DNA from 2 places in the Amycolatopsis samaneae genome. Region 1 is predicted to be linked to the other one. Evidence: riboswitches for the same ligand, from Rfam matches in the RefSeq annotation. Region 1 holds a riboswitch; the other holds the start of a gene.
What was found. A riboswitch is a leader RNA that binds a small molecule or an ion and turns the genes downstream of it on or off. The one in region 1 is predicted to bind S-adenosylmethionine.

Region 1 (7,653 bases):
AGCTCGATCAGTTTCGCCGGGTCGGTCGCCGCCTCCAGCAGCGCGGCGTGCAGCTTCTCCTCCTTGGCGTGCAACTGGTCCAGCTTCCGCTCCAGCCGCCCCAGCTCCTTCTGCGCCGCCCGCACCTCCGCCGCGCTCCGCTTGGCGGCGGCCTTCTCCGCCGCCGCGTCCGGCGACGCCGTCGCGCCACCCCGTACCGAGGTGCGGCCTTCCCCGGCGGCTTCCCGCCGCGCGAGGTACTCGTCGATGCCGCCGGGCAGGTGCGTGACCTTGCCGTCGCCGAACAACGCGAAGGTGCTGTCGCAGACGCGCTCGACCAGGTACCGGTCGTGCGAGACCACCACCATCGTGCCCGGCCACGAGTCGAGCAGATCCTCCAGCTGCTGGAGCGTGTCGATGTCCAGGTCGTTGGTCGGCTCGTCCAGCAGCAGCACGTTGGGCTCGGCCATCAGCAGGCGGCACAGCTGCAACCGCCGCCGCTCCCCGCCGGAGAGGTCCGCGACCGGCGTCCACTGCCGCGCCGCCGGGAAGCCGAGCTTCTCCCCCAGTTGCGAGGCCGACATCTCCTGCTTGCCGAACACGACGCGGCCCGCGACCTGCTCGATCGCCTCGAGCACCCGCAGCTCGCCGGGCAGGTCGTCGAGTTCCTGCCGCAGATGCGCCAGCCGCACGGTCTTTCCCTCGACCCGGCGGCCGGTCGTGGATTCGACGTCGCCGCCGAGCAGCTTCAGCAACGTCGTCTTCCCGGAGCCGTTGACCCCGACCAGGCCGACGCGGTCGCCGGGCCCGACGCGCCAGGTGAGGTGATCCAGCAGCACGCGATCCCCGGCACTGAGCGAGACGTCTTCCAGTTCCAGCACGGTTTTCCCGAGCCTGCGCCTGGCGAAGGCCAGCAGCTCCACCGAATCCCGCGGCTCCGGGACGTCGGAGATCAACGCCTCGGCCGCCTCGATGCGATACCGCGGCTTCGACGTCCGCGCCTTCGCCCCGCGCTGGAGCCAGGCGAGTTCCTTGCGTGCCAGGTTCTTCCGCTTCTCCTCCAGCGTCGCCGCCAGCCGCGCACGCTCGGCACGGGCGAACACCCAGTCCGCGTACCCGCCCTCGTACTGCTCGACCCGGCCACCCGCGACCTCCCAGGTGAGCGTCGCGACGGTGTCGAGGAACCACCGGTCGTGGGTCACCACCACCACGGCGATCCGGCGTGACAGCAGGTGCTCGGCAAGCCAGTGCACGCCCTCGATGTCGAGGTGGTTGGTCGGCTCGTCGAGCACGACGAGGTCCAGTTCGCCGGTCAGCGCCGCCGCGAGCGAGACGCGGCGCCGTTCGCCGCCGGAGAGGGTGGCCGTCGGGGTGTCCAGCCCGATCGCGGTGATCCCCAGACCGTCCACAATGGAACGCACGCGCGGGTCGGCGGCCCATTCGTGCTCGGCGCCGTAACGGGCGAGCACGACGTCGCCGACGGTACTGCCCTCCGGCAGCTCGGTCCGCTGGGTGACCACGGCCATCCGCAGACCGCGCACCTGGCTCACCCGCCCGGAATCCGGTTCGCTGATCCCGGCGAGCACCTCCAGCAGCGTCGTCTTGCCGCCCCCGTTGAGACCGACGACGCCGATGCGCTGCCCTTCGGCCACACCGAGGGAAACCCCGTCCAGCAGCGGGCGCACCCCGTAGGACTTGCTCACCGACTCCAGGTTGACCAGGTTGGCCATCCGCTCAGCCGATCCTTTCCAGTACTCGAAAACCACGTGCGACGGCAGGCGCCGCCACTATCCACAAAGGACGTCCACTCCAGACACCCAGGTATGTCTCATGCGTGCACCCTCGGCGGCGCCGAGCGGGGCGCGTCGTCCCCGCCGACCAGCCGCGCGCCGGGGACCGGGCCGTGCGCGACCCGCACGGTGCGGCACACCCCGGCACCGGACAGCTCGGCCGCGACCTCGACCGCGGACTGCGCGTCGGCGCACAGGAACGCACACGTCGGCCCCGACCCCGAGACCGTGCCCGCGAGCGCGCCGGCGTTGACCCCGGCCCGCAGCGTCCGGCGCAGCCCCGGCCGCAGCGACACCGCGGCCGCCTGCAGATCGTTGCCCAGCAGCAGCGCGAGCTGCCGGGGATCACCCGAGGCCAGCGCCTCGACCACGGGGGTGTGCGAGCCGATCCGCGGCGGCTTGCCCTCGGCACGGAGCCGGTCCAGCTCGCCGAACACGCGCGGCGTCGACAGGCCACGCTGGTCGAAGGCCAGCACCCAGTGGAACGTGTGCCGCGCCAGCACCGGCACGAGCTGCTCACCGCGGCCGGTGCCCAGCGCCGTGCCGCCGTAGAGCGCGAACGGGACGTCGCTGCCGAGCCCGGCCGCGAGCTCGGCGAGTTCGTCGCGGGTGACGTCCAGCTTCCACAACGAGGCCAGCCCGACCAGCGTGGCCGCCGCGTCCGCGCTGCCCCCGGCCATCCCGCCCGCCACCGGGATGCCCTTGCGGAGCACGATGCGGACCTTCGCCTCGGCCCCCGGCTTCCCGACGTGCGCGGCCAGCGCCTGCGCCGCGCGCCAGGCGAGGTTGTTCGCGCCGGTGGGCACCGAACCCTCGCCCTCGCCGTAGACCTCGATACCCGGCTCCTCGGTGGCCATGACGGTCACCTCGTCGGTCAGCGAAAGCGCCTGGAAGACGGTCACCAGCTCGTGGTAGCCGTCCTCGCGCAGGTCGGAGACCGCGAGGTGCAGGTTGACCTTGGCGGGAACGCGAACGGTCACTGGGGGCGGGACGACAGCGAGCACACGTCAAGCCTACGTGGCCCCGTCCGGACCGCTCGCGGAAGGAGAACACGCGACACGCTCCCGGCCCCGTAACGAAAAGGTCCGTGGGGGCCTCCCCGAGGGACTCCAGGTCCCTCAAGGAGGCCCCCACGGACCTTCCTATGCCGACGGGTCAGGCGGCGACGCCCTGCGGGCCCCGCACCGCGTGCGTGACGCGGCCGCCGCGCTCGGCGATCCACGCCAGCGCCGCGTCCGACCGCTCACCGCGGACACCGAGCCGGAACCGGCCCACCGGGGTGTCCCCGACGCGGGTGATGCCGCCGCCGATGGTGGCGAGCTCGACGTCGAAGCGGCCCGCCGCCTCGGGGAGCAGGGCACCGACCGACGCGAAGCCGATCAGCACGACGTCCACCGCGCGGTCGTAGCGCGCGGACTGCGCGCGGGTGGTCTCGATCGCGGGCAGCAGGGCCTGCGCGGTGCGGCTGGCCGGGTCGGAGATCAGGTCCAGCACGGTGCCGCGTTCGAGGACGGCGCCGTCCTCCAGCACCGCGACGTCGTCGCACACGCGCCGCACCACGGTCGTGTCCGGGGTGGTGACCACGATCGTGACGCCCAGCTCGGCCCTGGCGCGGTCGAGCACGGTCAGCACGGCGCCCGCCTCGTCGGCGCTGACACCGGAGGTCGGGTCGTCGGCCAGCAGCACCGACGGGCCCGCGGCAAGGGCCTTCGCGACGGCGACCCGGCGCAGCTGGCCCTCGGTCAGCTCGGCAGGGCGCTGGGCGGCGCGCGGGGTGAGCCCGACGAGGTCGAGCAGCGTGCCCACCCGGCTGCGGCGCTGCGGCCCGTCCACCCCCAGCTGTTCCAGCGGGGTGGCGATGTTGCCCGCGATGGTCCGCTCGGCGATCAGCTCCGGCTTGGTGCCGACCACGCCGAGCTGACGGCGGATCTCGCGAAGGCGCCTGCCGTCGAGCGTGCCGGTGTTGAGGCCGTCGAGCCGGACCACGCCGCGGTCGGGGCGCTCCTGCAGCGCGATGCACCGGGCGAGGGTGGACTTGCCCGAGCCGGCCGGGCCGACCACGCCGAAGAGGGAACCGGCCTGCACGTCGACGCTCACGTCCCGCAGCGCGACGACCGGATTTCCGTTGTGGGGAAAGGATTTGGTCAGGTTTTCGACAGTGATCACGAAAGGCTCCAGAAGCTGGGCGCAGCACCCCGCGGGCGCGCCGACCGTTCACCAATTGACCGTCCAAATTGGACGGTGCTCACGAAGTGGAATGCAGGCGGAAGAACTCAGGCGAGAACGGTGGAGCGTCGACACGCACAGACCGTGCGGCGACCTTCATCGACTACGCGCCGCCTGGTGAGCAGGAGCGGGCGGGCAACCCTCTTCATGGAAGTGGCCTCCATCGGTCCTGGCGGTAGCACCTGCCCGGTGGGGTGGTTGCTGCGACTTCGGCGAGCCAGGTCTCTCAGTCGCTCGGGATGGACGCATTGAGTAAAACCGATCCCATGGATTGAACGCAAGCCCATAGGCGCAGATCACACGACTGGCCGTGTCCGGAAACCGGGATCAGGCGGCCACGCGGCCCTTCACGGGAAAGCGGTCACGCACCGGATGCGCGCGACGCCGCCACGATGCGCGCGAAGTCGCCGACACCGAGCTGTTCGCCCCTGGTCTTCGGATCGATCCCCGCCGCGGTGAGCAGCGCGCCCGCGCGCTCCGCAGAACCCGCCCACCCGGCGAGCGCCGCGCGCAGGGTTTTCCGCCGCTGCGCGAAGGCCGCGTCCACGACGGCGAACAGGGCCTCCCTGTCCACCCCGCCCGACGCGTTCACTTCGTCCACTGTGGACTCGAAATCCGTGCGCTCGAAGGAAACCAGCGCGGAATCGACGTTGGGTACCGGCCAGAACACCGACCGTGGCACGGCGGCGACCTTGCGGGCCCTGCCGTACCAGGCGAGCTTGACGCTGGGCACGCCGTAGATCCGGCCGCCCGGCCCGGCGGCCATCCGGTCGGCGACCTCGGTCTGCACCATGACGAGACCGCGCGCGAGCGAGGGCAGCTCGGCGAGCAGGTGCAGCACGACGGGCACCGCGACGTTGTAGGGCAGGTTCGCGACCAGTGCCACCGGCTCGGCGGGCAGTTCGGCGGCCCGGACGCGGAGCGCGTCGGCACCGACCACCGTCAGCCTCCCGGCGGCCTCCGCGCCGCGCTCGGCGACCGTCACGGGCAGCCGCTCAGCGAGTACGGGATCGATCTCGACGGCGATCACCTCGGCACCGGTGCCGAGCAGCCCGAGGGTCAGCGAGCCGAGCCCCGGCCCGACCTCGAGGACGACGTCACCCGCCCCGACGCCGGCGAGCTCGACGATGCGCCGGACGGTGTTCGGATCGTGCACGAAGTTCTGGCCGAGCTTCTTCGTCGGCCGGACGTCCAGCTCGGCCGCGAGCCCCCTGATCTCGGCAGGGCCAAGCAGTTCCACCACCGGCAGATCGTACCCAGCGTCCGGTGGCCGGGACGTGCCGAGGGACGCCTTCGGCACGAACCCGGAGGTGGCGAGGGTCCGTGAATGCCACATTGAGGGACTCTGAGTCCCTCAATGTGGCATTCACGGACCACAAGGTGCACTGAAGGTCGATTCGTCACAGCGAGCGTGACAGAAGCCGCTGAGATGTCACCGGCTTCCGGGGTGCTGAAGGACGCTTTCAGTGCGTTGACCGCAGTGAAGGACGCCTTCAGCGCATCCGGCCACCGAGACAGCGGCAAAGGGCCCGAGCACTGGCAAAGCGAAGGCCCCCGGCGCAGCGCGCCAGGGGCCCTCACGGAAGACAGATGATCAGGGCTTGCAGCCCCAGGCGCTGTAGCCGCCGCGCGCGTCGCGGACCTTCTCGGCCACCGCGATCTGCTGCTCGCGCGAGGCCTGGTGCGGGTAGGCCGCGTACTGGCCACCGCCGTAGGCGTCCCAGGTCTGCTTGTCGAACTGGAGGCCGCCGTAGTAACCGTTGCCGGTGTTGATGGACCAGTTACCGGTCGACTCGCACTGGGCGATGCGGTCCCACACCGAGGTGTCGCCGATGGCGGGCTGCGCGGGCTTCTTGGTGCCGACGCGGGTGACCTTCGGCTTCGGCTGGGTGAGGACCTCCTCGGAGACGTGCTCCCGGGAGACCTCGGCGCCGTTCTTCTTGGTGACCTTGTAGGTCACCATCTTCTCGCCGGGGGTGCCAGGGTCCTCGACCTTGGTCTTGCCCTTCTCCAGCGTCGGGTCGTCGATCTTCTGCTCGGGCGGGTCGATGGTCTCCTTCTGGTTGACCATCGAGACGCCGGTGCGGCTGACGTGAACCTCGGCCCCGTCGGTCAGCTTGACGTCGAGGCCGCCCTCGACCGCGTCGTCCGGGCCGAGCGGCATCTTCAGCTCGCCAAGGAGTTCCTTGGTGGTGACGGCGTTGCTGGTGAGCTTCTTCGGCTCGTTCGCGCCGTCGTAGAGCGTGATGTTCTTGAGTGTCTTGACCTGGACGGTGGCGCCCTCGAGGGGCAGCTCGCCGTTCGACGGCATCGAGGTCCAGGCGCCGGGCTTGACGACGTCGGTCATGCCGAGCTGGGTGAGCGCCTCGCCGAGGGTGGTCGCGCGGACCCAGGAGGACCGCTCCGCGCCGTCCACGACGAGCTTGAGCTGACGGCCACGCTCCAGCTTGATGACACCGCCGTCGCCGACCGCGGCCTGCGGGGAGGGCGAGAGCGAGTCGTGGTCGCCGACCGCGAGGCCCGCGTCCTTGAGCACCTCGCCGACGGTGTCGCCGAAGCTGTGCACGGTGCGCTGCTGGCCGTCGACGTCGACGGTGACGCTCTTGTTCGCCGCGAGGGCGGCGGCACCGCCACCGGCGATGCTGAGCAGGACGCCGAGCGCGGCGCCCTTGAGGAATCGCTTCTTCCAGGTGCGGGTCGCCTCGCGCAGGCCGTCGTCGGCCTTGACCTCGATCGCGGCGGGCTTCCCGGTGTCCTTGCCGACCCGGTCCTCGGCCACCTCGTCCGGCAGGACGATGGGCGGGAGCATCGTGGTCTCGGCGTTGATGAGCTGGATCAGCTCGTCGACATCGACGTCCACCTCGGCCATGAGCGCGTCGGCGTCGGGGCCGAGCGCAGCCAGGATGTCCTGCTGGGTGATGCGCGGGTCGTCGGAGAAGTCGAGCTGCCCGTAGGCGGTGTCTTCCAGCTCACGGTCGAGTACGGCCGTCCTGCTACCAGTCACCGGGTCGTTCCCTTTCCCAGGACATCGCATTCGCTACGACGTCCTTCGCCTCGGCTCGCCGATCCTTCCGGCGTGCCTGATGAAGTCCGACACCCGCAGCCAGCGCCATCGTCACGGTTCCGAGTCGTACCAACCCCGGTTCCGCTTCCCCGACGTGCACTGACGTGACTGTGGGCGTAACAGCCGCCAACTGCTTTCGCAGTGTCCGACCGGCACGATCACGGGACAGTAACGGAGGTGAGCGGGTTGCGCAAACACCCCCCGGAGTGTCGTGATCTGCGTCACTCATCAGGTGGACGAATGTGACACCTCGAATGTCGCAGTCCGTTCAACACGATGTGACACTCGGCAGCCGGAAGACTCGTTCGGCGGTGGTCCGGACCGCGTCCGCGACCTCGTGCACCGCCTCGCCCCGCAGCCCCGCGAGATGCCGCACGGTATAAGCGGTGCAGAACGGTTCGTTCGGCCGCCCACGGAACGGATGGGGGGTCAGGAACGGCGCGTCCGTCTCGGCGAGGTACTGCCCCGGCGGCACGATTCGCGCCGCCTCGTGCAGTCCGCGCGCGTTCCGGAAGGTCACCGTCCCCGCGAACGACAGCACGTAACCCGCGTCGACACACCGGCGCGCGATGTGCTCGTCGCCGGAGAAGCAGT
Region 2 (7,653 bases), on a different contig from region 1:
GTCGTCGGGCCTGCCGTGCGGGGCGATCTCGGTGGCGAGCACCTCGCGGTACTCGGCGAACGCGGGCCGCACGACCGTACGCAGCAGTTCTTCGCGGCGGGCCGCGAAGAACTCGTCGGGGGCGGGCTGGCGCAGCAGCGGATCCGCCTGGGGATCGGCGAGATAGCGGTCCAGGTGCGCGACGGCGGCCTCCACCAGCCGCGCCACCGGGACCCGCCCGGCGGCGATGCCGTCACGGTGGCGTTGTGCCGCCTGCCGGAGGTACTCCGGGACGGCGGCGAGCCTGCCCAGGTGTGCCTCGGCCGCGGCGCCCGCGGTGACCGACACCATCGGCAGCGCGGTGAGCAGGCCCGACGCCGGGGCGATGAACAGGTCGCTCACGGTGAACTCGGCGGTGTGGCTGTCGATCAGGTCGATCCGGCCCCGCGCGGAGCTGATCAGCACGTCCCGGGTGACCCGGTCGGTGGCGCTCAGTTCCGCGTCTTCGAGTGCCTGCGCCCGCTCGACGAACTCGGCGAGCTTCGCCCGGTGGGCCTGCTCGGCCGCCTCGCCGAGATCACCGAGGCCCGCCGCGTCCGACCGCAGGCCCAGCAGGGCGGGCGTCAGCGGATCGACGGTGAACAGTTCCTCGACGAACTCGTCGGCGAGGTCGGCGACTGCGGTCATACGGGGACCCCCAGGGGTGTGTGGACGATGTGTCTCCGACCCTAACCGCAACCCCGGCACCACCGCCGCTGTCCGGCACGAACGGGCCGTTCGTGCCGGACCCGCCGGGAGCGGGCGGCCTTGGGCGCGTCCGCCGGGGCGAGGCGGTAGCGTTCCGGGAGTGGCCGTGACAGATCCCGTCGATACCCGCTTGCTCGCCGCACTGGCCGACCTGGGCAAGGCGGCCGTGCACGAGCTCGCGGCGAAGGTCGGCATGGATCCGCGCGAGGTCGCCTATCGGCTGGTCGCGTTGTCCGGCAGCGGACTGCCCCTGCTGGTGGGGGTGGAGAGTGACCCGCAGGGGCTGCGCGCCGCCATCGCGGGCGCCCCGCCGTCGTGGGCGAACCGGCAGGGGCAGCCCCCGTCCGGCCAGCCCCTGCCCGCGCAGCCACCGTCCGCCCAGCCGCCGGCCGCGCAGCCGCCCGTGCCGCCTCGGCCGCCGCAGGGCCCACCGCCGCAAGGTCCGCCCCCGCAGGGCCCGCCGCATCCGGTACAGGGCGTACCCTCGGGCGCCTACACCGTCCAAGGGGTTCCGTCGGGCGCCTACACCGTGCAGGGCGCGCCGTCCGGTCCGTACGCGGTCCAGGGCACGCCGTCGGGCGCGTACGCGGTGCAGGGGACGCCCTCGGGCCGCTACCCCGGACCGCCGCCCGCGGCCCCGCCTCGTCCGCCCATGCCGCCGCAGCAGCAGTTCGCGCCCGGCCCCCCACCCGCCGCGGTCGACCCGGCGTTCAGTACCTGGGGCCTGCCGCAGACCTCGTCGTGGGCACGGGGTGACGAACCCGCCCCCGCCGCGCGGCAGGCGGCCGGGAAGCAGGGCAGGACCGGGGACGTGCTGGAGACCCAGGGGCTGGAGGGCGAGCAGCTCGCGGTGCAGCTGCTGGAGGTTCAGGATCCGGCGGACTATCTCTTCGGCGCCGCGGGTTACCGGCTCGAAGAGGGGGAACGCTCGGTCGTCGTGCACACCGAGATCACCAACCGCGGGAACATCCCGTTCGTCTCGCTGCCGGACAACTACCTCGAACTGCTCGCCGCGGACGGCACCGCGATCGGCAAGGCGCCGGTGTCGCTGACCTCGCGGCCGCCGCACAAGATCGGCGTGCGCCCCGGCGAGACCCTGGGCGGGCACACGGTCTACGTGCTGCCGGACGCGACGCGAGTGGTGTCGGTGCGGTGGAGCCCCCGGCCGGAGCCGGACGAACGCAGCCTCACCTGGTCCATCGACGACTGAGGTCGGCCCATCCGTGCCGTGAAGGACTCCTTACCGGCGCTGAGTGCTGGCAAGGAGTCCTTCACAGCGTCTCGCCCCTGGGACCGGGCCGGGGAGAGCGTCTTGGCGTCGTGTGGCGGTGTTCTGTCGGGCCCCGCTCGTACTGTGTTCGGCAAGGGGGCCTTGGGGTGTCCTGAATCTTCCGTTCATTCCTTCGGCGGTCCGTGAATGCCACATTGAGGGACTCAGAGTCCCTCAATGTGGCATTCACGGACCTTGTACGCGGCGGCCGTCCGCACCTCACGCGCTCCGCGGCGAACGCCGAGCCGGACCACACGGACTTCGGTCAGTGCGACAGAAGACAGAAGACAGAAGTCAGTTCTCGTCGCGGAGAATCTTCAGCGCGCTCGCGAGGTCGTCCGGGTACTCGGCCTCGAACTCGACCCAGCGGCCGTCCGAAGGGTGTGCGAAGGCGAGTGTCCTGGCGTGCAGCCACTGCCGCGAGAGTCCCAGCTTCCGCGCCAGCACCGGGTCCGCACCATAGGTCAGGTCGCCGGCACACGGGTGCCGCAGCGCGGAGAAGTGCACGCGGATCTGGTGCGTCCGCCCGGTCTCCAGCTTGATCTGGGCGAACGACGCCGCCCGGAAAGCCTCGGTGACCTCGTAGTGCGTGACACTGGGACGACCGCCCGCGACGACGGCGAACTTGTAGTCGTGCCGGGGATGCCGGTCGATCGGGGCGTCGATGGTGCCACGGGTGGGATCCGGGTGGCCCTGCACGACCGCGTGATAACCCTTGTCGACGGTCCGTTCCTTGAACGCGCGCTTCAGCACGGTGTAGGCGTGCTCGCTCTTGGCCACCACCATCACGCCGCTGGTGCCCGCGTCGAGGCGGTGCACGACGCCCTGGCGTTCGGCGGCCCCCGACGTCGAGATCCGCAGCCCGGCGGCGGCCAGTCCGCCGACCACGGTCGGGCCGGTCCAGCCCGGGCTGGGGTGCACGGCGACGCCGACCGGTTTCGCGATGACGACGATGTCCTCGTCGTCGTGCAGGATGCGCATGCCCTCGACGGGTTCGGCGACGACCTCGACCGGCCGGTCCGGTTCGGGCAGCGTCACCTCCAGCAGGCCCCCGGCCGCGAGGCGGTCCGACTTGCCCGCGGGGCGCCCGTCGAGCAGGACGTCCCCCGACTCGGCCAGCTCCGCGATGACCGTGCGGGACAGTCCGAGCAGCTTCGCCAGCCCGGCGTCGACCCGCATGCCGTCGAGCCCGTCCGGAACGGGCAGCATCCGCGCGCTCACGCCTTGTCCTCGGAGGTCCCGGCTGCCTCGGACGTCCCGACCGTCTCGGCCTTTTCGTCCTTCTTACCGCGCGTCGAGGTCCCGTCGTAGTCCTTGCCGAGCAGCGACAGCAGCACGATCAGCACCCCGCCGACGCAGATCGCGGAGTCGGCGATGTTGAAGATCGCCCAGCCCTGTCCGTTCGGGGCGAAGGCGGAGATGAAGTCGACGACGTGGCCCTGCAGCGGGCCGGGCGCGCGGAAGATCCGGTCGGTCAGGTTGCCCAGCGCCCCGGAGAGCACCAGGCCGAGCCCGATCGCCCAGCCCACCGAGCGCAGCCGCCGGGAAAGCCACACGATCGCGACGACGACCGCGGCCGCGACCAGCGCGAGCACCCAGGTCATGCCGGTGGCCATGGAGAACGCCGCGCCGGGGTTGCGCACCAGCTGCAGGTAGACGAGCCCGCCGAGGATCCGGACCGGCTCCTTGCCCTCCAGGTTCGCCGCGGCGAGGTTCTTGGTAATCAGGTCGACCGCCCAGATCACCACCGCGACGGCGAACACGATGCCGACGGTGCGCCTCGGCAGCGCCTTCGACGGCTCGGGAGCCGCGGACTCGCTGGTCGCGGCCGGGTCCGGCGTGTCGTCGGCGGCCGGGGTGGTGCCTTGCTCGGGCGGGGAGGGCTCGGTGCTCACCGGTCCATTGTCCACGTCACGCGTTCAGGCCGTGTCAGCGGCGGTCCCCGGGTCCGGCCCGGCCGGTGCGACGAGCGCCGCGAACGCCCCGGCCAGCAACGCCACGGCCGAGACCAGGACCCCGGGCAAACCCGGCAGGAACACCACCGCGACCAGCACGAACACCGCCGTCACCACCAGCACGAGCGCGCTGCGCTCGAACCAGGCGAGCAGGACGAGAGCGAGCGTGGTGATCATCGGGCCCCGCACGTCGGCGTCCAGCCGGAACTGCAGGAACCCGAGGAGATCGAGCAGCGGCACGGCCACGAGCGCGCCCAGTACGAGGAGCACGAACCGGCCGGTGCGCGGCGGGGTGCCCGCCCGCCGCGCCAGGACGAAGTACCAGGCCGCGACGCCGAGCACGGCCACGGCCAGCACCCACAGCCAGCCGTAGCCGACACTCGACGTGACGTGCGGCGAGACCTCCAGCGCGGTCACGAGCTCCCTGGACATCTGGACGCCCTGCAGGTTCGTGAACCCGCTGACAGCGCTTGAAGACACGCGGGACGGCCAGAGCAGCTCGACCGCGACGAGGACCAGCTGCGCGAAACCCAGCAGCGCCAAGGGAAACCAGTATCGTCGCCGTGTTCCGCCCACCGCGCCACGATAGCGAAATCAGGCAGGGAAATCAGGCGCAGAACGGGGGCAGTGCGCGCGGATCGCCGACCGGGGCCCAGCGGCCGTCCTGCTTCGTGTACTCCCACCGGGCGCCACGGGCGACGATCTGCCGCAGCGCGAGCACGAGCCGGTCGACGTGTTCGGTGGTGCTGCCGAGCCCGAGGCTGACCCGCACCGCCTGCCGGCCCGCTCCCCCGGCGACGCCGATGAGCCGCTTCGTCGCCACGTGCGCGCAGAAGGCGCCGTCGCGCACGCCGATGCCGTACTCGGCCGACAGCACCGCCGCCAGCCAGCCGGGTTCGAACCCGTCGACCACGAAGCTGACCGTGCCGACGCGGTCCACCGGCGCGTCGAACAGCCGCAGCTCGGCGCAGCCCGGAATCGCGGCGAGACCCTTGCGCAGCCGGGAAAGCAGGATCTCCTCGTGCGCGCCGACCGCGTCCCAGTGGGCGGCGAGCTGCTCGCACGCCACGCCCAGCGCGTACACGCCGACGGTGTTGGGCGAACCGGCCTCGTGCCGTTCCGGCCCGTCGTTCCAGACGACGGCGAGTTCGTCGGCCTCGCCCGTGACGAGCTTGGTCGCGCCCCCGCCGGCGAGGTACGGCTGCGCGGCGCGCAGCCAGTCCGCGCGGCCGATCAGCGCGCCGGCGCCGAACGGGGCGTACAGCTTGTGGCCGGACAGCGCGACGTAGTCGACGTCCAGCTCCCGCAGGGAAATCCGGCGGTGCGGGGCGAGTTGCGCGGCGTCGAGCGCGATCCGGGCGCCGTGCCGGCGGGCCACCGCGGCGATCTCCGCCACCGGCAACAGCTCACCGGTCACATTGGACGCTCCGGTGACGACCACCAGACGCGGTCCCTGCGGGCACTCCGCGAGCGCTTCGTCCACAGCGGACACCGCGGCGAGCCGGGTACGCGGGGCGGGGATCCGCCGGACGTTCGGGCCACGCCACGGCAGTAGCGCGGCGTGGTGCTCGGTGTCGAACACGACCACCGAGGTGTGCCGGGGCAGGCTGCGGGCGAGCAGGTTGAAGGAATCGGTGGTGTTGCGGGTGAACACCACGGTGTCGGTGGCGCGCGCGTCGACGAACCGGCGCAGGATGTCGCGCGTGCGCTCGTAAAGCCGCGTCGAGACCTGCGAAGCGAATCCGGCGCCGCGGTGCACGCTCGCGTACCAGGGCAGGAACTCGTCCACCGCGCGGCGCACGGCGTCCAGACAGGGCGCGCTCGCGGCGTGGTCGAGGTTCGCGTAGCCGATCTCGCCACCGGTGACGAGCGGAACGCTCAGCCCGGCACCGGCGACCGCCGGAATTCCTTGCGGCGCAACGGTAACCGGGGTTTCGGTGGTGTTCTGGTGATTGACGGCGAGTGTCATCGGGTGCCTCCTCGGCGGTCCGGGGGACCCCCGGCGAGGGGCCCGCGCTTGCCCGCCGCACCTCGCGACAGGCCCGGTCCTCACCCGGGGCACCCCACCGCGGTTGGAGGGTTGCCGGCCAGCAAGCCGGGGCTTAGCGCTGGCACTCATGACCTGACGACGAAGATAGCCGACATCCCGGGCGCCGAGCCAGCCCCGTCCGGGTGACTGAGACAGCCGTCACTCTCGCAGGTCGCCGTGACGTGCTTCACACGGAAAGGGTGACAGGAGGTTGTCGCGAACGGCTGCGAAAGTCGGCGACATGACGATCATCGATCAGGACTGCCTCGCCGAAACCTTGGCGTTCAACGAGAAATTCGCCGCCACCGCCGCGAGCCGCCCGGCACGCGGGCGGACGCCGGACGCGGCCAAGCTGGCGCGCCTGCGCCGCAACCGGCTCGGCGGTGACACGCCGCCGGTCCGGCTGCCACAGGGAGAAGACCGTGTCGTCGACGGCGTGCGGGTGCGGGTCTTCGTGCCGGATCACGCCGACGGCGTCTACCTGCACCTCCACGGCGGCGGCTGGGCGTTCGGCTCCGCGGACGGGCAGGACGAACGGCTCTGGGGGCTCGCCGTGCGGGCGCGGCTGGCCGTGGTGAGCGTGGACTACCGCCTCGCCCCGGAACACCCGTTCCCCGCCGGACCGGACGACTGCGAAGCGGCCGCCCGCTGGCTGGTGCGGCACGCCGCCGCGGAGTTCGGGACCGAACGACTGCTGATCGGCGGCGAGTCGGCCGGGGCGCATCTCAGTGTCCTGACGCTGCTGCGGCTGCGGGACCGGCACGGCGTCACCGGCGCGTTCCGGTCGGCTCACCTGCTTTTCGGCGCGTACGACCTGTCGATGACGCCGAGCCAGCGGAGGTTCGGCTCGCGGCCGCTGCTGAGCAACACCGACTCCCTTCGCGGCGGCTACGAGCTGTGCACGCCGGGGCTGACCGAAGAACAGCGCCGCGACCCGGAGATCTCTCCGCTGTTCGCGGACCTGACCGGGCTGCCGCCCGCCCGGATCGCCGTCGGTACCGAGGATCCGCTGCTGGACGACTCGCTGTTCCTGGCCGCGCGCTGGCAGGCCGCGGGCGCGCCCGTTCGGCTCGACGTCGTCGCGGGCGCGATGCACGGCTTCACGCTGTTCCCGCTGACCGTCACCGAGCGGGAACTGAAGCGGGCACAGGACTTCCTGGCCACCGCGGGCCGGTAGCGTCGGCGCCATGAACCGGACCGCCCGGCTGTACGCGCTGGTGGAGGAGTTGCGCGCGGCGGCGCCGCGGCCACTGACGGTCGCGGCGCTCGCCACGCGGTTCGAGGTCAGCGCCCGCACGGTGCAACGCGATCTCCAGACCCTGATGGCGGCCGACGTCCCGGTGCGCGCGGTCCCCGGGCGCGGGGGTGGCTGGGCGATCGACCCGGAGACGACGCTGCCCCCGATCCACCTCACCGCGGGCGAGGCCTCGGCGCTGACCGCGGTGCTCGCCGCGGCGGGCGCCACCACCCCGTACGCCGGCGCGGCCCGGACGGCGGCGCAGAAGATCGCCGCCGCGATGACCGGCCCCGCCTCGGCCGCGGCCCGCGACCTCGCCGCCCGCGTCCTCGCCCTGCCCGCGCCCGGCGACCGGGCGGTCCGCGACGCGGTGGAACGGGCCGTCACCGGGCACGGCGTGCTCCGGCTGTCCTACACGGACGCGTCCGGGCGCGAG

Region 2: it holds a riboswitch for S-adenosylmethionine, as region 1 does, so the genes downstream of both, ABD987_RS31060 (aminotransferase class V-fold PLP-dependent enzyme) here and ABD987_RS16635 (methionine ABC transporter ATP-binding protein) in region 1, are expected to answer to the same signal.

Annotation. Positions count from the first base shown of each region.
Region 1 is NZ_BAABHG010000006.1:6,503-14,155, forward strand. It holds gene ABD987_RS16625 (ABC-F family ATP-binding cassette domain-containing protein) at 1-1,709, opposite strand, end outside; gene ABD987_RS16630 (4-(cytidine 5'-diphospho)-2-C-methyl-D-erythritol kinase) at 1,808-2,773, opposite strand; gene ABD987_RS16635 (methionine ABC transporter ATP-binding protein) at 2,925-3,935, opposite strand; SAM riboswitch class I at 4,153-4,241, opposite strand; gene rsmA (16S rRNA (adenine(1518)-N(6)/adenine(1519)-N(6))-dimethyltransferase RsmA) at 4,357-5,238, opposite strand; gene ABD987_RS16645 (resuscitation-promoting factor) at 5,590-7,029, opposite strand; gene ABD987_RS16650 (TatD family hydrolase) at 7,328-7,653, opposite strand, start outside.
Region 2 is NZ_BAABHG010000013.1:112,274-119,926, reverse strand. It holds gene ABD987_RS31085 (DUF885 domain-containing protein) at 1-666, opposite strand, end outside; gene ABD987_RS31080 (AsnC family protein) at 827-1,936, shown strand; gene ABD987_RS31075 (RluA family pseudouridine synthase) at 2,291-3,217, opposite strand; gene lspA (signal peptidase II) at 3,214-3,783, opposite strand; gene ABD987_RS31065 (hypothetical protein) at 3,916-4,527, opposite strand; gene ABD987_RS31060 (aminotransferase class V-fold PLP-dependent enzyme) at 4,559-5,920, opposite strand; SAM riboswitch class IV at 5,960-6,074, opposite strand; gene ABD987_RS31055 (alpha/beta hydrolase) at 6,222-7,157, shown strand; gene ABD987_RS31050 (helix-turn-helix transcriptional regulator) at 7,168-7,653, shown strand, end outside.